DNA from 4 places in the Arthrobacter sp. MOO21 genome. Region 1 is predicted to be linked to each of the others. Evidence: riboswitches for the same ligand, from Rfam matches in the RefSeq annotation. Region 1 holds a riboswitch; each other region holds the start of a gene.

Region 1 (5,442 bases):
CCGAACGGGCGGTTCCGGGTCATGGCCGGGGCGGTCCGTGCAGCACTGCTCACGGAATCGGCGGCGCGTTCCTGCGCCTGGCTGCCGCTGACGGGGGAGATGCTGGGCATGGGTGTGGCGTCCTTTTCGTCCGGTGCTCCTGTGCCTGATTGTAACGCCGGCGGCTGGAGGCCTTTCCCAGCCGGCGGAGCAGGCTCACAGCTTCCGCCGTGATTTAGCCCGGGTATGAGAGAATGAACGTGGCTGGAAGCCGATCCACATTCGGACTCCGGTCCGGTGGTTTGTTCCCAAGACCGCCAATGATGAGCAGGGCAGGCTTCGGAAGCTTCCGACAACTCCCGCGACTCCATTGCGCGGCACCTGGTTGTGGCACGTAGAACAACGGGTTTTCGAAACAATCACCGGCTCCTACGGGCTGCCGCACCCTCCATGCCGGTGCGAACCTGGGAGTATCCACTTGACTTCTGTCAACGCCTGCGGGTTTTGACAATATGTGCCCCAATGGGTGCCGGATGTGGCGGTACGTCAGGGGCAGGAGTGTTGCCACATATGGACAATGAGCTGGAACTGGCCGTTAACGAAGATGCGGCGGCTACAGAAGCCGCAGCGGCGCCGAAGAGGGCCACGCGCACCCGCCGCAAGGCGGCGCCCAAGGGTGCGGCGGCCGCTGCCGCTGCACCGGAAGACACTGTTGCCACGCCGGAAGGCACTGTTGCTGCGCCGGAAGGAACTGCCGCTGTGGACGGTGTTGAAGGAGCCGAGCCCCAGGCAGCCGAGCCCAAGGCCCCGGCGCGCCGGACCCGGGCACGGAAGAAGGCGGACGCCACCGAACCCTTGCCGGCCTTCGCTGCCGGCGACGCTGACTCCGCTGCAGCCGCGCCGGACACGGCGGCTTCCCCTGTCGCCGCACTCGACGGCGCCACGCAGGGCGTCGCCATGCAGGATGCAGCAACGCCGGAGGCCCCAACTGGTGCCGGTCCCGTCGCCGCACCGGCCCCTGAGGCAGAAGGCGAGGCGAAGCCCGTCCGCCGCCGCCGGGTAGCCACCCGCAAGGCAGCGGCTCCGGCCCCGGCCCAGGAGGCGGCCGTTCAGGACGCAGCCCAAACGCAGCCTGCACAGGAGCAGGGGAACGACGCCCAAACGGTCGAAGACCGGGCCGCCGGCAACCAGGCGGCCGGGGCCCAAAGCCCTGGTGTCCAGGGCACGGAAGCCCATGCCGCCGATGCCCAGGCCTCCGATGCCCAGGCCGCCGAAGCCGACGCTCCGCAGGCAGCGGACGAAGCAGAAGCCGCGGAGGAAGGAAAGCCCGCCGCCGAGGCTGCCAGCCCCTTTGCTTCCCTTTTCATGGAGCCTGGCTCGCCGACGTCGGTACTCTTCCAGGCCCCGGACCTCAGTGCTGTGCAGCGCCCCGCGGCCGCCGCGGCCGAGCCGGAAGAGGACGAGGAAGAGGCCGAAACGGACGACGCCTCAGGCCGCCGCCGGCGGCGCAGCCGTGGCCGCCGCGGGCGCAGCCGCCTGGGCGGAACCGAAGATGACACCGAGGGCGGCGCCGGCACGGACGCCGAAGGCGCTGAAGATACCGACGAGGACGCCGGGGGACAGCTGGAGGACGGCGTAACGTCCCGTCGCCGTCGTCGCCGCCGCCGTGGCGACCAGGACCTTGAACTGACCGGCGGCGGGGATGATGACCCGCCCAACACCGTGACGAGGGTGCGCGCCCCGCGTCCCGTGAGCGAGGCGCCGGCCAGCAACCGGGTAGCCAGCGTGAAGGGTTCCACGCGCCTGGAAGCCAAGAAGCAGCGCCGCCGTGAGTCACGAGACACCGGACGCCGCCGCACCGTCATCACGGAGGCGGAGTTCCTGGCGCGCCGGGAGTCCGTTGACCGGCAGATGATCGTCCGCCAGCGCGACGACAGGATCCAGATCGCCGTCCTCGAAGACGGCGTGCTGGCCGAGCACTTTGTCTCGAAGACCCAGCAGGACTCCCTCATCGGCAACGTGTACCTGGGCAAGGTGCAGAATGTGCTGCCGTCCATGGAAGCTGCGTTCGTGGACATCGGCCGCGGCCGCAACGCCGTGCTGTACGCCGGTGAAGTGAACTGGGAGGCCGTCAACCTCGAGGGCAAGCAGCGGCGCATCGAAAACGCCCTGAAGTCCGGCGACACGGTCCTGGTCCAGGTGACCAAGGACCCCGTGGGCCACAAGGGTGCCCGCCTGACCAGCCAGATCTCGCTGCCGGGCCGGTACCTGGTCTACGTCCCCGGCGGTTCCATGACCGGCATTTCGCGCAAGCTGCCCGACGTCGAACGCAACCGGCTCAAGCGCATCCTCAAGGACCGGCTCCCCGAGCAGGCCGGCGTCATCGTCCGGACCGCCGCCGAAGGGGCATCCGAGGAAGAGCTGACGCACGACATCAACCGGCTGCGGGCCCAGTGGGAGGGCATCGAAAGCCAGTCGAAGTCCACCAAGATCCTCGCTCCCGAACTGCTGTACGGCGAACCGGACCTGACCATCAAGGTGGTCCGCGACGTCTTCAACGAGGACTTCTCCAAGCTGATCGTGTCCGGGGAAGAGGCCTGGGACACCATCGAGGCCTACGTCACCTATGTTGCTCCGGACCTTGTGGGGCGCCTGGAGAAGTGGACCAAGGACCAGGACATCTTCTCAGCCTGGCGGATCGATGAGCAGATCCACAAAGCCCTGGAGCGCAAGGTCTTCCTGCCCTCCGGCGGCTCGCTGGTGATCGACCGGACCGAAGCCATGACCGTGGTGGACGTCAACACCGGCAAGTTCACCGGCAGCGGCGGCAACCTCGAAGAAACGGTGACCAAGAACAACCTCGAAGCTGCCGAGGAAGTGGTGCGCCAGCTCCGCCTGCGCGACATCGGCGGCATCATCGTCATCGACTTCATCGACATGGTCCTGGAATCCAACCGCGACCTGGTCCTGCGCCGCCTGGTGGAATGCCTTGGCCGGGACCGCACCAAGCACCAGGTTGCCGAGGTCACGTCATTGGGCCTGGTCCAGATGACCCGCAAGCGCATGGGTACCGGGCTGCTCGAGGTCTTCGGCGAACAGTGTGAAGCGTGTGCCGGCCGCGGCGTGGTCACCTACGACGATCCTGTGGAGCACCGCCGTGCCAACATCGTGGCGGCTGAGCACCACGTGCAGCGGTCAGAGAGCCGGCCCGAGGGCCGGGGGGAAGCCTCCCGGAGCGAAGGCCAGCGGACCGACAACAGCCAGCCCGCCGGACGTTCCGAGCGCAAGCGGCGGCGCGGACGCGGCGGCCAGCAGCCGGAGCCCGCCCCGGCACCGGCCGTCCATGTGCACACTGTCCATCCGGACCCCGCCGACGCTGAGCGGCACGCCAAGGCGGAAGCCACAAGGCTGGCCCTGGCGAACATCGCCGCAGCGGCCCATGCGGCGCACCTGCACGACGACGAGGTCGCTGCCGCCCGCCAGGCGCCGCCCGCGCCGCCGGCGGTGGAGCAGCCTGCCCCGGCTGAAGCCGACAAGCACGACGCCGGCACCCGGCCCGCTGCCGTCCTCACCTTCGGCGGCGAGACGGTGCCACTGCCGTTCGTGGAGCACGCGGGGGAGCAGCAGGCACAGCCCGCCTTCACGCTGGACCGGCTCGCGGAAGCGTTCGCGCACCTCGGGCAGCCAGCTCCTGCGGCGGAAGCCGCAGCGGCCCAGCCGGTGGAAGCAGCGCAGGAAGCCAAGCCTGCGGACGTGCTGCGGGAGCCGGAGCCTGTCGCCGCCGTACCGGAAACGGAACAGGCGGCGCCGGACCAGTCCCGCCAGCGGCGGCCGCGGCGCCACCGCGGTGCCAGCCGTGCCCAGGGTGCTGCCAACGAGACCACCGTCCAGCACCACGAGAACGCGCCGGCGTCCGCCGGGGGCCACTCGCACGAGGCCAAGGCCCCGGATACGGTGAAGGCACAGGCGGCCACAGCGGAGCCGGGCAAGGTTGCCGGGGAGCCCATCATCCTCGGCGTCGGAGTCCCGGCCTCGGAGCTCTAACCCCGGAGCTCCCGTAAGGCATGGCCAACACGGCCACTGGAAGTCCCCGTTGCGTGGACGTTTCCCCCGCGAAGTGCGGGGGAACTGTCCACATGGCGGGGACTTTCTGCGTGCCCGGCCCTGTCACCTTTCCCCCGGGTGCACCCGGGCAGCTAGGCTGGGGAACCGACACGGGGTGCCGCGCACAGGGCCGGCTGAGATCCACACCCGTTGAACCTGTCCGGCTAGTACCGGCGAAGGGATGTCTGTTGTCTTCCACCCTTTCCTTGCCCCTGCCTGCTGCGCCCGTTGCTTCCACCGTGGGCCGTGCTGTTCCCCGGGTCCTCTCCATCGCGGGGTCTGATCCCTCCGGCGGCGCTGGCATCCAGGCCGACCTCAAGAGCATCGCCGCGCACGGCGGGTATGGCATGGCGGCCATCACCGCTCTCACCGCGCAGAACACCCGCGGCGTCCAGGCTGTGCACGTTCCGCCTGCCGCCTTCGTGGCGCAGCAGCTTGATGCGGTCAGTGATGACATCTGCATCGACGCAGTGAAGATTGGCATGCTCGGTGACGACGCCGTCATCCGTACTGTCCGCGAATGGCTCGCCACGGTGCGTCCCGCCGTCGTGGTCCTTGACCCGGTGATGGTGGCCACCAGCGGTGACCGCCTGCTGAAGGAGTCCGCAGAAGCTGCGCTCCGGGAACTGCTACCCCTGGCGCACCTCATCACACCGAACCTTCCCGAACTCGCAATGCTGGTGGGCGGCGAGCAGGCGCAAACGTGGGAGGCGGCACTGGACCAGGGGCGGCACCTGGCGGATGCAACCGGCGCAACCGTCCTGGTGAAGGGCGGGCACCTGAGGGGAACGGCGTGCCCTGACGCGCTGGTCAACACCTCCGGCCAGCTCTCCAGCGAGGTGGTGGAGGTGCCCGGACACCGGGTGCCCACCCGCAACAGCCACGGGACCGGCTGCTCGCTGTCATCCGCGATGGCCACGGTACAGGCGCGCCTGGGCGACTGGGAAGCATCCCTGCGCACGGTCAAGCCCTGGCTGGCCGGCGCGCTCGAAAACTCAGGACAGTTGGATGTGGGCCAGGGAAACGGTCCGGTCCACCACTTCCACCACATCCGGCCTGCACTGCCGGAGGGTGGCTTCGCTGCCCGGCTGTGGGCGGAATCCGAACAGTACCTGGCGGAGATCTACGGGCTCGAATTCATCCGCGGCCTTGCCGGCGGCCACCTTCCCGAAAAGGAGTTCGCCTACTACCTCGCCCAGGATGCGATCTACCTGAACGGCTACTCGCGGGTCCTTGCGCGGGCCAGTGCACTGGCCCCATCCGAGGCGGAGCAATTGTTCTGGGCGGGATCGGCCCGGCAGTGCCTCGAAGTGGAGTCGGAACTGCACCGGTCGTGGCTCAGCACCCGACCGGCGCAGG
Region 2 (5,442 bases), 1.5 Mb from region 1:
TCCGGATCAGTCCAGGCTCCCACTCCCAGTCGTCGGCGACGCCGTCGAGGCCTGAGTAGTGGAGTTCGTAAAGGCTGAAGAGGGAGAGCTGGATGTCCTCGTGGCCAATGATGTCCCCGGCCAGGGCCAGCTGTCCCGCCACCATGGCGTGCAGTGCGTCCAGGTCAGCCGCGGAGGAAGCCGGCGCCTGCACCAGGACTTTGAACAGGGCGCTGCTGACGGGTCCTCTGGTTTCCGGGATTCTCATGGTGCTCCTTGGTCTGCCGCGCCGATGCCGGGAACGAACGCGGGGGAGCCTGTGCCTGGCGCTGCCAGGCCGTGTCCTCCTCGAAACCCGGGAGGAATATAGTAAGCATGGCTTAGTAATTAAAGCCATGCGGGAACCGGGGATGAACTGCAGAACGCTTTCCGGGAGGGACCGTGCCTGACGGTCATGGGGGAGATGCGGAGCGTTCTGGTGCCGGACACCGCGCAGGAACACCGCTGGCCCGGTTACGTTGCCGCTGCGGCGGGAGCTGGCCCAGTCCATCGTCGAGTCGGTGGCCGCGGGTGCCGGGATCACCACGCACTTCGACGAATGAGCGGCAGCTACACCTCCAGCGCCGAGCCAAGGACGTCCCGGAGGGCTTCCACCACCAGGTCGTGGTCCTGCACCTGGGGCAGCCCGGAAACGGCGACGGTTGCCACCGCTCCCACTCCCGTGACGAAGATGGGGAAGGCACCCCCGTGCGCGGCGTAGCGGGACTGGTCGAACCAGGCGTTGTCTTCTATCCGGCCGCCGCCCAGCCGGCCCCGCAGGCCCACCAGGAGCGACGGCACCTCGTACCGTGCGGCGGTGCGCTGCTTGGCCCGGATCCAGTGGCCGTTGTCAGGCGTGGCGCCCGGCAGTGCGACATGGAAGAGGACTTGATCGCCCTTGGTGATGTCGATGGCGATGGGATGGTCCCGCTCCTTGCCCAGTTCCACGAGGAGGAGGCCAAGGTTCAGGGCGTCATCCGGGGAAAACCCGGGGAACTGCAGCTCCCGGACCTCCGCTTCGACGCGGGCGATCAACGCCTCCAGGGACCCTTCGGGCTGCGTGTCGAGGGAATCCGGATCGAACTCGGTCACATGCGGCGGATTGGCACTCATGCCCCACAATCTACCCCTCGCCAGGTGTAAACTTGACCACGCCCGCAAGGGCTGAAATACACGCCTGAATTGAACCAAAACCACCATTTACAACGACAGGGGAGCGCCGCCGTCGGCATCCCGGCCAGGCCGGGGAACCGCAGGTGGGCGCTGAGAGTGCGGACCGCCGCAGACCCTCGAACCTGATCCGGTTAGTACCGGCGCAAGGGAGTCGAGTTCTCGAAGTGATTGGCAACGGCACTCAACGCCGGATTGCCGCGCTTTCCCCTCCTGTTACCCAGGAGGATCACATGAGCACAGCAGCAATCAAGAAGACCACCAGCAAGTCCTGGCGCGTCGTGGACATCGTGGTGGCGGCCCTCGTCGCCATCGCCGGCGGCGTCATTTTCTGGGCCTGGTCCCAGGGCGCGGCCGCAGTATCCGTGCCGATGAACGCGGCCTACCCGCCCCTGACCGGCCTCATCGCCGGCGGCTGGATGATCCCGGGTGTCCTGGGGATGCTGATCATCCGCAAGCCCGGAGCTGCGCTGTTCTGCGAAACCGTGGCAGCCACCGGTGAACTCCTCATGGGTTCGCAGTACGGCACGTCCGTCCTGTTCTCCGGCTTCGTCCAGGGCCTGGGCGCGGAGATCGTCTTCGCGATCTTCGTCTACCGCAAGTTCAACCTGCCCGTGTCCCTGCTGGCCGGTGCGGCATCCGGCCTCTTCTGCGGCCTGAACGACTCCTTCGCGCCCTGGGGCTGGAACATCGCCTACTCCGGCGCGGACAAGCTGGCCTACATCGTCTTCTGCATGGTCTCCGGAGCCATCATCGCCGGCGCGCTGTCCTGGATCGCGACCCGCGGCTTGGCCCGCACCGGGGTCCTGAGCTCCTTCGCCTCGCGCAAGGCCGCAACGGAGCCCGTCTTCTCCTGATGCCCGCCGCTTCCCAGGACGCCGGGGCTCCCGCCAGGCCTGCCGCCATCACCGCCCGAGGCTGGGGCTGGCGGCATGCCGGCAGGTCCAAGCCGGCCGTCAACGCCCTCAACCTTGACATCAGCCCGGGGGAGCGCGTGCTCCTGCTGGGTCCCTCCGGCGCCGGAAAGTCCACGCTCCTGCATGCCCTTGCCGGGGTGCTGGGGGATGTGAATGACGACGGCGAGGCCGGGGATGCCGACGAGGCGGGTTCGCTGCTGGTCGACGGGGAGTCCCCGCGCGCCCGGCGCGGCCATGCCGGGCTGATGCAGCAGGACCCGGAGACCCAGGTGGTCCTGTCGCGGCTGGGTGACGACGCCGCCTTCGGCGCCGAGAACCTCGCGGTGCCCCGCGACGCCATCTGGGCGCGCGTACACGAGGCGCTGGACGACGTCGGGCTTGCCCACCTTCCGCTGGACCACCCGACGTCGGCCTTGTCCGGCGGGCAGAAGCAGCGCCTCGCGCTGGCCGGCATCCTTGCCATGCGCCCCGGACTGATCCTGCTGGACGAACCCACCGCCAACCTGGACCCGGACGGAGTGCTGGAAGTCCGCGACGCCGTCGCTCGCTGCCTCGACAAGACCGGGGCCACGCTGGTGGTGGTGGAACACCGGGTATCCGTGTGGAAGGACGTCGTGGACCGGATCGTGGTCCTGCAGCCCGGCTCCGCCGCTGAGGATGCCGTACTCCTGGACGGGCCGCCGGACCGCGTCCTTGCAGAGGCCCGGACCATGCTCGCTGCCGCGGGAGTCTGGGTGCCCGGTTACGTACCGGCAACCCGAAGCCGTGCGGCAGTTCCGGCCGCGGGGGCGGGCAACCTTCTGCTGGCCGCCGAGCAGCTTGCCGTTTCCCGCGAGCGTCCGCGCCGCAGCGGCTTCCGGAAGGTGCCGCCGGTCCCGGTCCAGGAAGGCCTCACGGCCCAGGTCCGGGCGGGGCAGGCGCTGGCCATCACCGGGCCCAACGGTGCCGGAAAATCGACCTTCGCCCTGACGCTCGCCGGCCTGCTGGAACCGGTGGCAGGGACGGTGTCCGCCACGCTGGACCTCAGCCGCGGCGCGGGCATCGATCCGTACAAGTGGAAGGCCGAACAGCTGATTTCGCGGGTTGGCACCGTGTTCCAGGAGCCGGAGCACCAGTTCGTGACGGGCAAGGTGCTCGATGAACTGCGCTTCGGCCCACGCCACCTGGGCCACGGCGGGGAACGGGTGGACGAGCTGCTGGAGCGGCTCCGGCTGACCGCCCTGGTGGATGCCAACCCGTACACCCTGTCCGGCGGCGAGAAGCGGCGGCTGTCCGTAGCCACCGTCCTGGCCGCCAGCCCGCAGGTCCTGGTGCTGGACGAGCCCACCTTCGGCCAGGACGCCAACACCTGGGCGGAGCTGGCATCGTTCCTGTCCGAACTACTGGACGCCGGCACCGCGGTGGTCTCCGTAACGCACGATGCCGAGTTCACCGCCGCCCTGGGCGGGGCCGAACTGCGGATGGCCGCGGCGGAAGCGGTGGCGCCATGAGGCAGCAACTCACCCTGCGCGGCAACCACGCGCTCCTGACCCGGGCCAACCCGCTGAGCAAGTTCGCCGCCGTCGTGCTCATTACGGCGGTCCTGGCGCTGTCCATCGACTGGGTCTCCGCCTCGGTGGCCCTGGTGTTCGAAGTGCTCCTGTTCCCGCTTGCCGGCCTGACGCCGTCCCTGTTGTGGCAGCGCGGCTGGCCGCTCATCCTCGCCGCCGCCGTCGGGGGCTGGAGCACCTCCATCCTGGCTCCGGACAGCGGGCGGATCCTGCTCGACGTCGGCATCTGGAGCATGAGCGAGGGGTCCCTGCAGCTGGGGATCGGGTTTTTACTCCGCGGGTTCGCCATCGCGCTTCCCGCGGTGCTGCTCATGAGCTGCACCGATCCCACGGACCTCGCCGACGCGCTGGCGCAAAAGGCGCGGCTGCCGCACCGCTTCGTCCTGGGAACCCTGGCCGCGATGCGCCTGGTGGGCCTGATGGCTGAGGAATGGCAGACCATCGGCATGGCCCGCCGGGCCCGTGGCGTTGGCTCCCGCGGCAACGTGGCCCAGCGCGTAAAGGCAACGCTGGGGCAAAGCTTCGGCCTGCTGGTGCAGGCGATCCGCCGTGCGTCCCGGCTGGCGGTGACCATGGAGGCCAGGGGATTCGGGGGCGGGCCGCGGACCTGGGCCCGAGAATCCACCTACAGCGCACTGGACGCGTGGGTGCTCGCCGGCGGTGTCCTGGTGGCCGGGCTTGCCCTGGCGGCCGCTGTATCCGCGGGGACGTGGAACATGGTCTGGCTCGGCAGCTAGTGCGGCAGCCTATCGCATCTACCGGGTAGTACCTGACTCCTTGTTGCTCTCCGGTCGCGTCGGGGCGCCGGGATAACTCATAAATGATATATTTGTGTCATGACGCAGGAAACCGCCGAACACGTTGCCGCCATGCTCAGGGACGCCCGGAGCGAGAAGGGCTGGACCCAGGGCCAGCTCGCCGCCGAACTCGGCACCAGCCAAAGTGCTGTCGCCAGGATGGAGCAGGGCAAGCAGAACCTGAGCCTGAAGATGATCCAGCGGCTGGAGAACATCTTCGAGCGGAGCATCGTCAACGTGGGCAAGCCGCAGATGACCCACCTGCGCGTGGAGGGTGGACGCACCCTGTCCGGCGCCGTGGACGTGAACAGCAGCAAGAACGCAGGTGTGGCGCTGCTGTGCGCCAGCCTGATCAACCGCGGCACCACGGTGCTCCGCCGCCTCGCCCGCATCGAGGAGGTCAACCGCATCGTCGAGGTGCTGACGAGCATCGGCGTCGAATGCACGTGGCTTAACGATACCGACCTCCGCCTGCGCCGCCCGGCAGTCCTTGACCTGGACGCCATGGACGTTGACGCGGCACGCCGCACCCGCAGCGTCATCATGCTGCTGGGGCCGCTGCTGGACGAGTCCAGGGAGTACCGGCTGCCCTACGCCGGTGGCTGCGACCTGGGTACCCGCACCGTGGAGCCGCACATGCAGGCGCTGCGCCAGTTTGGGCTTTCGGTGGAGGCCAGCGCGGGTTTCTACACTGTGCAGGCGCCGCCGGCCGATACCCGGGACCGCTCCTTCGTCCTTACCGAACGCGGCGACACGGTCACCGAGAATGCGATCATGGCGGCCGCCCACCGTCCGGGAACCACCGTGATCCGCAACGCCAGCCCCAACTACATGGTGCAGGACCTGTGCTTCTACCTCCAGATGCTCGGCGTCACCATCGAGGGCGTGGGCACCACCACCCTGAAGATCACGGGGCGCCCGGTCATCGACGCCGAGATCGAGTATTTCCCCTCCGAGGACCCCATCGAGGCCATGAGCCTCATCACCGCG
Region 3 (5,442 bases), 100 kb from region 1:
ACCCGGACCGGATGGCCTCGCGCATCCTGGACATGGGCGACATCCTCACGCTCATCGAGCAGGCGGAGAAGGCCTGGGACAAGGATGAAGCTGCCCGGATGGCGAAGAAGTTCGCCGACCAGGAGGACTTCACCCTCGAGGACTTCCTGGCCCAGATGCAGCAGATCCGCAACATGGGCTCGATGAAGAAGATGCTCATGATGATGCCGGGTGCGCAGAACATCCGCCAGCAGCTGGAGCAGTTCGATGAACGCGAAATCGACCGCGTCGAGGCAATCGTCCGCTCCATGACCCCGCATGAGCGGCTGGCACCGAAGATCATCAACGGCTCCCGCCGCGCCCGCATCGCCCGCGGCTCCGGCGTCCACGTCTCCGAGGTCAACGGCCTGCTGGAACGCTTCGCCCAGGCCCAGAAGATGATGAAGAAGATGGCGCAGGGCGGCATGCCGGGAATGCCGGGAATGCCAGGCATGCCCGGCGCCGGCGGCGGTGCCCGGAAGAACGCCAAGAACGCCCCGAAGAAGAAGGCCAAGTCCGGCAACCCGGCGAAGGCCGCGCAGGAGCGCAAGGAAGCGGAAGCCCGGCGTGCCAACGCTGCCAAGGCACTGCCCACCGGGGCAGCCTTCGGCCAGCAGGGCGGCGACTTCGACCCTTCGCAGCTGAACCTGCCCAAGGGGTTCGACAAGTTCCTCGGCAAGTAGCCCCGAGACCCAGCTAGGTAGCGCCAGGTGTCGTTTTGACGGTTCAAAACGACACCTGGCGCTACTCACTTAAGATGACGGCGCCGTGGAATAGGGTTGGGACATGTTCAAGCAAAGGGTAGTGTTCGTGCACGGCGCCGGAAGCTTCGGTGCCGCTGCCTGGCCGCGCCAGCACGGCATGGCACTGTCCTACGACGCCTTGTTCCTGCGCCGGCACGGCTACGATGCGGCCACCGAGCCCCTGGCCTCCTCCTTCGCCGAGGACACCGCCATCGTGCTGCGGTCCCTGGCCGACGACGGGCGGGGAGCCGCCGGGGGACACGTCGTGGCACACGCCCAGGGAGCCATCGCTGCGATGATGGCCGCCGTTGAACGCCCCGACCTCGTCTATTCCTTAACCCTGGTGGAGCCGGCGTGCCTCTCCCTGACCGCCGAACTGCCGGCCACGGGCGCGCACATCAGCCTGATGCAGCCCCTCTTTGAGGTCCGGCACCAGCTCAGTGACGAGGACTTCCAGCGTGAGTTCGTGCGCCGGGTCTACGCCACGGACCTGCAGCAGCCCGCCACCGCCGAGGAGAAGCGGTCTGCCCGCCGGCTCCGGCTCCAGGCGCCGTCCTGGGAGGCGCCGCTGCACATTGTCCCGGGCGTTCCCACCCTGGTCCTGACCGGCGGCTGGGAGCCGCTGTACGAAGAGATTGCCGGCTACCTGCGGGAGACCGGTGCCCTGCACCGCGTTGCAGCGGGCGGGCACCGGCCCCATGATTCGCCGGACGGGGACCGGGCCATCCGGCAGTTCATCAGCCAGGTCAGTCGAAGCCAGACTGCCCGGGCGTCCTAGCTGCCCGCGGGGACCTGCAGCTCGGGCAGGTAGACCTTTCCGCCGGACGCCAGGAATTCCTGGCTCTTTTCGCGCATTCCGGACGCCATTTCCGCCAGCGCGGCCTGCGAGTCGGCTGAACCGTACTCGTCCCGGATGTCCTGGCTGATCCGCATCGAGCAGAACTTCGGCCCGCACATGGAGCAGAAGTGGGCCGTTTTGGCGGGTTCCGCCGGAAGGGTCTCATCGTGGAACGCCTCGGCGGTCTCCGGGTCCAGGGACAGCGCGAACTGGTCGCGCCACCGGAACTCGAAGCGGGCCTTGGACAAGGCGTCATCGCGTTCGTGCGCGCCGGGGTGCCCCTTGGCCAGGTCCGCGGCGTGGGCCGCGATCTTGTAGGTGATGACGCCCGTCTTCACGTCGTCCTTGTTGGGCAGGCCCAGGTGTTCCTTCGGGGTGACGTAGCAGAGCATCGCCGTGCCGTACCGCGCGATCTCCGTCGCGCCGATGGCCGAGGTGATGTGGTCGTAGCCGGGGGCAACATCGGTCACCAGCGGCCCCAGCGTGTAGAACGGGGCCCCCTTGCAGAGTTCCTGCTGGCGCTCCACGTTCTCCCGGACGAGGTGGAACGGAACGTGGCCAGGGCCTTCCACCATCACCTGGACGTCGTATTCCCAGGCCCGCTGGGTCAGCTCCGCCAGGGTGTCCAGTTCCGCGAACTGGGCGGCGTCGTTGGCATCGGCGGTGGCGCCGGGGCGCAGGCCGTCGCCCAGGGAGAAGGCGACGTCGTACTTGGCGAAGATTTCGCACAGCTCATCAAAGTGCGTGTACAGGAAGTTCTCCTGGTGGTGTGCCAGGCACCAGCCGGCCATGATGGAGCCGCCGCGCGAGACGATCCCGGTGACGCGGTTGGCGGTCAGCGGCACGTACCGCAGCAGCACCCCGGCGTGGATGGTCATGTAGTCCACGCCTTGCTCGCACTGTTCGATGACGGTGTCGCGGAAGATCTCCCAGGTGAGGGCGTTGGCTTCGCCATTGACCTTTTCCAGGGCCTGGTAGATGGGCACGGTGCCGATCGGTACGGGGGAGTTGCGGATGATCCACTCCCTCGTGGTGTGGATGTCGTCACCGGTGGAGAGGTCCATGACGGTGTCGGCGCCCCACTGGGTGGCCCACTGCAGCTTGTCCACCTCTTCGGCGATGGAACTGGTGACTGCCGAGTTGCCGATGTTGGCGTTGATCTTCACCAGGAAGGCCTTGCCGATGATCATCGGTTCGGATTCCGGGTGGTTGATGTTGCTTGGGATGATGGCGCGGCCGGCCGCCACCTCGCTGCGGACCAGTTCGACGTCGCAGTTTTCGCGCAGCGCGACGAACCGCATTTCGGGGGTGATGATGCCCTTCCGGGCATAGTGCATCTGCGTCACCGTGCGGCCTTCGACGGCGCGGCGGGGCACCGGCTGCGCGCCCTTCCACTCCGCAGAGGCGGCGCCGCGGCGCATCGCCGAGCGGCCGTCGTCGAGCAGGTTCCGCTCCCTGCCGCTGTAGGCCTCGGTGTCCCCGCGCTCCGCGATCCACTGCTCCCGGAAGGGCTGCAGGCCGCGTACCGGATCACTGCCGGGTCCTGCTGTCCGGTAGGTCCGGAAGGGCGCGTTCGGCTGGCCGTTCGGCGAGTCCTCCAGCGCAATTTCCGTCACCGGAACGCGGATCCCGTTCCCCGGGTCTTCGATGAACGCCAGCGAATGCGACTTCAGGGACTGGGTCACCTGGGGACCGGATTCTTCTCCCGCCAGCGCTGCTTCGGACGGAATCGGGGCAGGGTTCAACTGGGTGTTTTGTGTACTCAAGGAATACTCACTTCCTTCGCCGGCATTACCCGGACAGGTTCAACGGTCGCAGGCTGCATCAGCCCGATCTCAGCCCCTGCAGGGGCACCCGTGTGGTCAGGAACGAAGCTACCACACGCCCCGCAGGGACAAACGCGGCGAGCCCTGTAACATTCGCCGGTGCTAGCCTGTGCGGGCAGCGAAAGGAAGTCCGGATGCCAGAAGTAATCGAGTTCAGCGGTCCCGTCCTGACCAGGCCGGAGACCATGGAGCACGGGCTCTGGTCGGTGGACGGGCGTCTCACGTTCAGCCGCCCTGCAGCACCGCCGGGCAGGATCCTCGCCGGGTGGGTCCTGCCGGGATTCGCGGATGCGCACTGCCATATCGGTCTGGGTCCAGGCGGGCCGGTCGATTCCGCCACCGCTGAAGAACAGGCCCGGGCAGACCTCAACGCCGGCACGCTCCTGGTCCGGGATGCGGGTTCACCCGCGGACACGCGCTGGATGCAGGGCGGCCGGGACTTTCCGGTCCTTATCCGTGCCGGCCGGCACGTCGCGCGGACGCGCCGCTACCTGCGCGGTTTCGCGGAGGAGGTTGAGCCGGGCGGACTCGTTGAGGCTGTCCGCAAGCAGGCGCGCGACGGCGACGGCTGGGTCAAACTGGTGGGGGACTGGATCGACCGGGGCATCGGTGACCTGGCCCCGTGCTTTCCCGCCGCCGTCGTCCGCGATGCCGTGCAGGCGGCCCATGACGAAGGCGCGAGGGTGACGGCGCACTGTTTTGCCGAGGACACCCTGGACCAGATGCTGGACGCCGGAATCGACTGCATCGAGCACGCCACAGGGCTCCTGCCCCGCCACCTGCCGCGCTTCGCCGAGCAGGGCGTACCGATCGTGCCCACCCTCATCAACATCGCGACATTCCCCGACATTGCCGCACAGGCTGAGCCGAAGTTTCCGCGCTACGCCGCGCATATGCGGGCGCTGTGGGAACGCCGGTCCGAACGGGTGGGGGAGGCCTACGAAGCGGGCGTCCGGATCTTCGCCGGGACTGACGCCGGCAGCGTGATCGGACACGGGCGGATCGCGGATGAGATCCTTGCCCTGCACGCCGCGGGCCTGCCCATGGCCGCCGCCCTGGACGCCTCCTGCTGGTCGGCCCGCGCCTGGCTGGGAGCCGACAGCATTGCCGAAGGTGCCCGGGCCGACGTCGTGGTGTGCCGGGAAGACCCGCGGATGGTTCCGGAGACGATCAGGGTGCTGGCCCACGTGGTGCTGGGCGGGCGCGTCATCCGCTGAGCGGAAATCTTCGGCCGGCACTTGGAATAAATTGAAGCTTCAAGTAATTTTAATAAGTGGCCGTCACATCCGGAGGGCCTCCATCACAGGGAGCATTCAATGACCACAGAAGCCGCCACCCAGGACCTTCTTCCCGCCGACCTTGCCATGGGCACCGTCATGCTCAAAGTGGGCGACATGAAGGTCATGACCGACTACTACCAGCGGGCCCTCGGCCTCGACGTCGTCGCCGAGCAGGACGGGGGCATCTACCTCGGCCGCCTGCAGAAGCCGCTGGTGCACCTGGCGCCCGCCCCGGGGCTGAACCTTCCAGGCAGGGGTGAAGCCGGCCTCTTCCACACCGCTCTGCTGTTCGAGGATCAGGCCTCGCTCGCGGCCACCATCGCCACAGCCGCCCAGTACGAGCCGCGGGCCTTCACCGGCAGTGCCGACCACCTCGTCAGCGAGGCCTTCTACTTCACCGACCCCGAGGGCAACGGCATCGAACTCTACTGGGACAGGCCCCGCAGCAACTGGTCCTGGAACGGCACCGACGTCGTCATGGACAGCCTGGCGCTGCCTCCCCAGCGGTACCTAGAACAGCACCTCACCGAGGAGTCGCTCGAAGGCCAGCGCACCGCCGCCGCCGGCGTCGGGCACGTGCACCTGCAGGTGGGCGACGTCCAGACCGCGCGGGACTTCTACGTCGGAACCCTCGGGTTCGAAAAAACCGCAGGCTGGCACGGCCAGGCTTTGTTCGTCTCCGCGGGCCGGTACCACCACCATATGGCCATGAACGTCTGGAACAGCCGCGGCGCCGG
Region 4 (5,442 bases), 450 kb from region 1:
CGTGGCCAACGGTTACCACGGCGCGGCCATGGACGAGATTGCCGAGACGGCCCATGTCAGCAAACCGGTGCTTTACCAGCACTTCCCGTCCAAACGCGAGCTGTACCTTGCCCTGCTGGAAAGCCACCTCGCCTCGCTGACCGAGCTGATGCTTGGCGCCCTGAACTCCACCACCGACAACGACGAGCGCGTGCAGGCCGTGATGCGTGCCTACTTCCGTTTCATCGCCAGTGACGACCAGGCGCACCGTCTGGTGTTCGAATCGGACCTGATCAACGACCCCGATGTCAGCTCGCGGCTGGAAACCTTCAACCGGACATTTGCCGATGCCATTGCACGCGTGATCGCAGAAGACACCAAACTCCCCCACATTGAAGCGGCACTCCTGGGCCGGGGTTTGGCCGGCATGGCGCAGGTCAGTGCACGGTACTGGCTCGAAACGGACGGGAACCTCGACCTCGATGTGGCCAGCGACCTCATCTACCGTTTAGCTTGGCGCGGAATCTCTCGCTTCCCCAAAGAGTCCTAGACTACAAATAAGACATCATCAACCGCATTGACTGGCTGGGAGGCCCCCTTTGGAAATTAAGATCGGCGTTCAGAATGTGGGCCGGGAAATCGTGCTGGAATCAACGCAGGACGCGGAGACCGTGGCCAAGGTTGTCGGCCACGCAATCAGCGAAGGAAACGAACTGCGGCTGAAGGATGACAAGGGACGCCTGATCATTGTTCCGGGAAATGCCTTGGCATACGTGGAGATCGGCGCCGAAGAGGTCCGGCGCGTAGGCTTCGGCCAATTCTAGTCCGGCCGCCGGCACGTTCCTGCAAGGAGATCCATGCTTTCGCTGACCATAGTGGTGCTGGCCACCGTTGCCGCGGGTTTCATTGTCTGGGCCAATGACAGGCGGCATGCCAAGTACGGCGCGGGTGTTGCCGCCGGTGTCGCCGCGGGTGTCGCTGCGTTGACGTGGATCATCCTGGTGGCGGCCGGGTTTGGCTACCTGCCCGGACTGACCTGGCTGCCGTGGGTCCTGCCCGTGGTGCTCGGCACCGCGGCTTCCATCGGCGCCGTCGCCTACCTTGGCCGCACCCGTGCGCGCCACGACATGGAGCGGCTTACTGCCATCCTCCGCCGGTGAACGGGCTTTAACGCGACTGTGGCCACCACCCTTCCCGGGGTGGTGGCCACAGTCGCGTTAAGGCGCGGTTCAGAGGAACTCGGCGCGGCCCTCCATGGCCGACGACGCCAGGGCGTGTTCGCGGCGCGGGATGCGCCCGGCTGCCTTCGCCATACGCCCGGCAATCACCGCATGCTTGAATGCCTCGCCCATCAGTGCGGGGTTCTGGGCCCGCGTCACGGCAGTGGCCAGCAGCACGGCGTCGCAGCCCAGCTCCATGGCAAGGGCGGCATCGGAGGCCGTGCCGATGCCGGCGTCCAGGACCACGGGCACCGAAGCGCGGGAAACGATGAGCTCGATGTTGTGCGGGTTCAGGATCCCCAGCCCGGTACCGATCGGTGCGCCCAGCGGCATCACCGCGGTGGCGCCAAGGTTTTCCAGCCGCAGTGCCAGCACCGGATCATCGTTGGTGTAGGCAAAGACCTTGAAGCCGCGGTTGACCAGCTGCTCCGTGGCGTCCACGAGTTCGACGGCGTCGGGCAGGAGGGTCTGTTCGTCGGCGATGACCTCCAGCTTCACCCAGTCGGTCTCCAGCGCCTCCCGCGCCAGCTCCGCGGTGAGGACCGCGTCCCGGGCCGTGAAGCAGCCGGCGGTGTTGGGCAGCACCCGGATGTTGTGGTCCACCAGCAGCTGGAACAGCGAGCCGGTCTCGGCCGTGGAATAACGGCGCATTGCCACTGTTGTCAGCGCCGTCCCGGAGGCAAGGAGAGCGGCCCCGAGGCCGTCCAGGCTCGGCGCCCCGCCGGTGCCCATGATCAGCCGCGATGCCAGTTCGACGCCGTCGATCACCAGGGCGTCGCCCGGCGCGGCAGCCTGGCCTGCGGGGTTGATGGTGCTGGTTTCGGTCATGGTGTCAGCCTCCCTGTACTGCAGTGACGAGTTCGATGTCGTCGCCGTCGGCGAGCGCCGTGGCGAACCATTGGCTGCGGGGCACCACCTGGGCATTGTGCGCGACGGCGACACCCAGCTTCCTGCCATCAGTCGCCTGGCCGTCGGCCGCGAGCGGACGGCCGGTGACTTGGCTGACGAGCATGGTGATGGACGCGCCGTCCACCACAGTGTGCGGGTTTCCGTTGAGGGTGATGTTCATGCTGTCTCCTTGATGTGGGTGCCGGTGGCCGCCAGTGGCCGCGAGAACCTGTCCGGACTGAACGGGGACCAGCGGGGGTCGGCGGTGCCGTCCAGAAGGTCCCGGCAGATGGCCGCCGCCGCGGGGGTGAGCAGGACGCCGTGGCGGAAGAATCCGGTGGCGATGATGAGGCCGGGAATGTGCGCGCCCGACCCGGCCGGCAAGGGCACCCGGCCCAGCAGCGGGGCGTTGTCCGGCGTTGCGGGACGGGCGCGGGCGGTGCATTCGAGCAGTTCCAGTTCGGCGACGGCCGGCACCAGCGCCTGGGCGTCCCGGAGCAGTTGGTAGACGCCGCCGGCGCTCACCGCATCCGGGAGCGCATCCTCACGCTGGGTGGCTCCGATCACCACGGTTCCGTCCTGGCGGGGAACGATGTACACGGGAAGCCCGTGGACCAGGCCCCGCACCGTTGAGGTCACCAGCGGACGGAGGTGCTGGGGGACGGCGAGGCGGAGGATGTCCCCGTGCACGGGGCGCAGGGGCAGGCGCAGTCCGTCGGGCAGTCCCCCGAGTCCAGGAGCCTGCAGCCCGTTGGCCACCACCGTTTCCGTGGCGTGGATGGTGCCGCCGCCGGCGAGGCGCACACCGGCAACCTTTCCGCCGTCCCACAGCAGCCCGGCGGCCCGGTCCTGCACCGCAAAGCCGTCAGCGGCACCTTCGACCGCAAGTTCGGGGGTCCGCGCGGCGGCACCGGCGAGGGCCAGCCGGATTGCGCCCACCAGCCGGCGCGGATCCACTTGGTGGTCGGCCGGCGTGTCCAGGGCGCAGGCAATGCCGGGGCTGAGCAGGGGCTCGCGCCGGCGGGCCTCCCGCACGGTGAGGGGTTCCACTTCCAGGCCGTTGGCCTGCTGCACCCGGCGCAGGTCCATCAGCGCCGCGCGGTCGGCGGCGTCGGCACCCACGGCGAGGGTCGGCGTCGTCAGGTATCCGGAATCCGAACCCGTTGCGGCGGCGACTCCGGCGGCGAAGCCGGGCCAGAGCGAGGATGACTCGAGCATGAGTTCCAGGAGGTCCTCCTCCTGGTAGTGCAGTTCGCTCACCGGCGCCAGCATGCCCGCGGCGGCCCAGCTGGCGCCGCTTCCCGGTGCGTCATCCACCAGTACCACCGACCGCCCGGAGCGCTGCGCCTCCCAGGCGATGCCGTGCCCCACCACTCCCCCGCCGATGACGGCAACGCCGGCATGGATCCGGGGATCTTCGGGCCCGGATGAAATGTCGAGGGGAATGCCCATCTGTTTCCTTCCCTACGCCGGTATTAACCGGATCAGGTCAAGCGGTCGGCTCTGACGCCCTCTCAGCCCGGCGCTTTATGACAGCTGCCGCAGGCTCCCGCAGTACCTGCCCAGTTTAGAGGAACTAGGCTTGCACGCATGAATCAGTCCCCCTCATTAATTCCTGCCCTCGATACCGCACGCCTGTACCTCTGCACGGATGCGCGCCGGGACCGCGGTGACTTCGCGGAGTTCGTGGATGCCGCCTTCGCCGGCGGTGTCGACATCATCCAGCTGCGCGACAAGGGCATCGAGGCGGCGGAGGAACTGGACCTCCTGGCGGTCCTGAAGGAGGCCGCACTGCGGCACGGCCGGCTGTGGGCAGTGAACGACCGGGCGGACATCGCGGTGCTGTCCGGGGCGCCGGTGTTCCACATCGGCCAAAAGGATCTTCCGCTGGCTGCCGCCCGCACCCTGGTCAACGGCAATGCCGCCATCGGGCTCTCCAGCCACACCCCCGGCCAGGTGGACGCCGCCCTCGCAGCCACTGCCGGCCCTTCCGGCCTGGACTACTTCTGCGTTGGCCCCGTCTGGGCCACACCCACCAAACCCGGCCGGACCGCCGTCGGCCCCGACCTGGTGAAGTACGCTGCCGAAGCCTCCGCCCAGGCCGGGGACCCGGTGCCCTGGTTCGCCATTGGCGGCATCGATCATGGCAACGTGCACCAGGTGGTGGAAGCCGGCGCGCGCAGGATCGTCGTGGTCCGCGCGATCACGGAAGCTGCCGATCCTGCCGCCGCGGCGGCCTCCCTGCTCGACGCGCTGGACAGCGCCAAGTCCTGAGCCTGCGCTATCGGCGTACTTGGAGATACGCTGAGTTTTGTGTCACACCATCGGCTCGCCCCCAACGTCCACGACCACAAGAATGCCCTTGAGGAAGCGCTGGGTGCGCTCCGGACGGAACTGGAGCTGCCCGGCCCGTACCCGGCAGAAGCCGTGGAAGACGCCGAAGCAGCAGTGGCGTCGCTGCAGCTGCCCTCCTACGACTTGACCGGCGTCGAATTCGTGACCATCGACCCGGCCTCGTCCACGGACCTGGACCAGGCGGTGTTCATCGAACAGGAGGGCACCGGCTACCGGGTGCTGTACGCGATCGCGGACGTGCCGGCGTTCGTTGCCCCCGGAGGTCCGCTCGACGCCGAGACGCGCCGCCGGGGCCAGACCTTCTACGCGCCGGACGGGCGCATCCCGCTGCATCCGGAGGTCATCAGCGAGGGGGCCGGCAGCCTGCTGCCCGGGCAGGAATGTTCCGCTTTCGTCTGGCATTTCGTGCTCGACGGCGACGCGGAGGTTTCCTCGGTGGGCGTCAGGCGTGCGAGGGTCCGCAGCCGCGACAAGCTCAGTTACAAAGGTGCGCAGGCGGCCCTCGACGACGGCAGCGCCCACCCCGTGCTGCATCTGCTGCGCGAGGTGGGCCTCAAGCGGGTGCAACTCGAGCGGGCACGCAACGGCGCCAGCCTGAACATGCCGGAGCAGGAGATCGTCCAGTTGCCCGACGGCGGTTTCCGGATCGACGCTGTCCCCCAGCTTCCCGTCGAGGACTGGAATGCGCAGATTTCGCTGATGACCGGCATGGCGGCCGCGCAAATGATGCTGGCCGGCAAGGTGGGCATCCTGCGCACCATGCCCGCGCCGGACGAGCGGTCCCTGCGGCACTTCCGGCTGCAGACCGAGGTGCTGGGCAGGCCGTGGGACGGGGAAGTGAGCTACGGCGAGTACCTGCGGTCCCTGGACCCCAGGGACCCGCGCCAACTGGCCATCATGCATTCGGCCGGCATGCTGTTCCGGGGCGCCTCCTACACCGCCTTTGACGGGACGGTCCCGGAAGACGCCGTGCAGTCCGCGATTGGCGCCGCCTATGCCC

Evidence for each region. Region 1 has a riboswitch for thiamine pyrophosphate ahead of thiD (bifunctional hydroxymethylpyrimidine kinase/phosphomethylpyrimidine kinase). Riboswitches for the same ligand answer to the same signal wherever they lie in the genome.
Region 2: linked by a shared signal. The riboswitch ahead of AC2JAJ_RS09455 (ECF transporter S component) and the one ahead of thiD (bifunctional hydroxymethylpyrimidine kinase/phosphomethylpyrimidine kinase) in region 1 are both predicted to bind thiamine pyrophosphate.
Region 3: linked by a shared signal. The riboswitch ahead of thiC (phosphomethylpyrimidine synthase ThiC) and the one ahead of thiD (bifunctional hydroxymethylpyrimidine kinase/phosphomethylpyrimidine kinase) in region 1 are both predicted to bind thiamine pyrophosphate.
Region 4: linked by a shared signal. The riboswitch ahead of thiO (glycine oxidase ThiO) and the one ahead of thiD (bifunctional hydroxymethylpyrimidine kinase/phosphomethylpyrimidine kinase) in region 1 are both predicted to bind thiamine pyrophosphate.

What each region holds. Positions count from the first base shown of each region.
Region 1 covers NZ_CM170671.2:3,585,570-3,591,011, forward strand. Annotated here, with positions in the region: gene AC2JAJ_RS16685 (vitamin K epoxide reductase family protein) at 1-110, opposite strand, end outside; gene AC2JAJ_RS16690 (Rne/Rng family ribonuclease) at 550-4,023, shown strand; TPP riboswitch at 4,185-4,282, shown strand; gene thiD (bifunctional hydroxymethylpyrimidine kinase/phosphomethylpyrimidine kinase) at 4,272-5,442, shown strand, end outside.
Region 2 covers NZ_CM170671.2:2,052,369-2,057,810, forward strand. Annotated here, with positions in the region: gene AC2JAJ_RS09445 (iron-containing redox enzyme family protein) at 1-247, opposite strand, end outside; gene AC2JAJ_RS09450 (heme-degrading domain-containing protein) at 589-1,131, opposite strand; TPP riboswitch at 1,219-1,358, shown strand; gene AC2JAJ_RS09455 (ECF transporter S component) at 1,422-2,045, shown strand; gene AC2JAJ_RS09460 (ABC transporter ATP-binding protein) at 2,045-3,595, shown strand; gene AC2JAJ_RS09465 (energy-coupling factor transporter transmembrane component T family protein) at 3,592-4,392, shown strand; gene AC2JAJ_RS09470 (UDP-N-acetylglucosamine 1-carboxyvinyltransferase) at 4,492-5,442, shown strand, end outside.
Region 3 covers NZ_CM170671.2:3,485,898-3,491,339, forward strand. Annotated here, with positions in the region: gene ffh (signal recognition particle protein) at 1-701, shown strand, start outside; gene AC2JAJ_RS16175 (alpha/beta fold hydrolase) at 805-1,539, shown strand; gene thiC (phosphomethylpyrimidine synthase ThiC) at 1,536-3,365, opposite strand; TPP riboswitch at 3,360-3,467, opposite strand; gene AC2JAJ_RS16185 (amidohydrolase family protein) at 3,560-4,642, shown strand; gene AC2JAJ_RS16190 (VOC family protein) at 4,742-5,442, shown strand, end outside.
Region 4 covers NZ_CM170671.2:3,133,396-3,138,837, reverse strand. Annotated here, with positions in the region: gene AC2JAJ_RS14645 (TetR/AcrR family transcriptional regulator) at 1-529, shown strand, start outside; gene AC2JAJ_RS14640 (DUF3107 domain-containing protein) at 579-803, shown strand; gene AC2JAJ_RS14635 (hypothetical protein) at 837-1,139, shown strand; gene AC2JAJ_RS14630 (thiazole synthase) at 1,209-2,027, opposite strand; gene thiS (sulfur carrier protein ThiS) at 2,032-2,268, opposite strand; gene thiO (glycine oxidase ThiO) at 2,265-3,539, opposite strand; TPP riboswitch at 3,532-3,650, opposite strand; gene thiE (thiamine phosphate synthase) at 3,678-4,361, shown strand; gene AC2JAJ_RS14610 (RNB domain-containing ribonuclease) at 4,401-5,442, shown strand, end outside.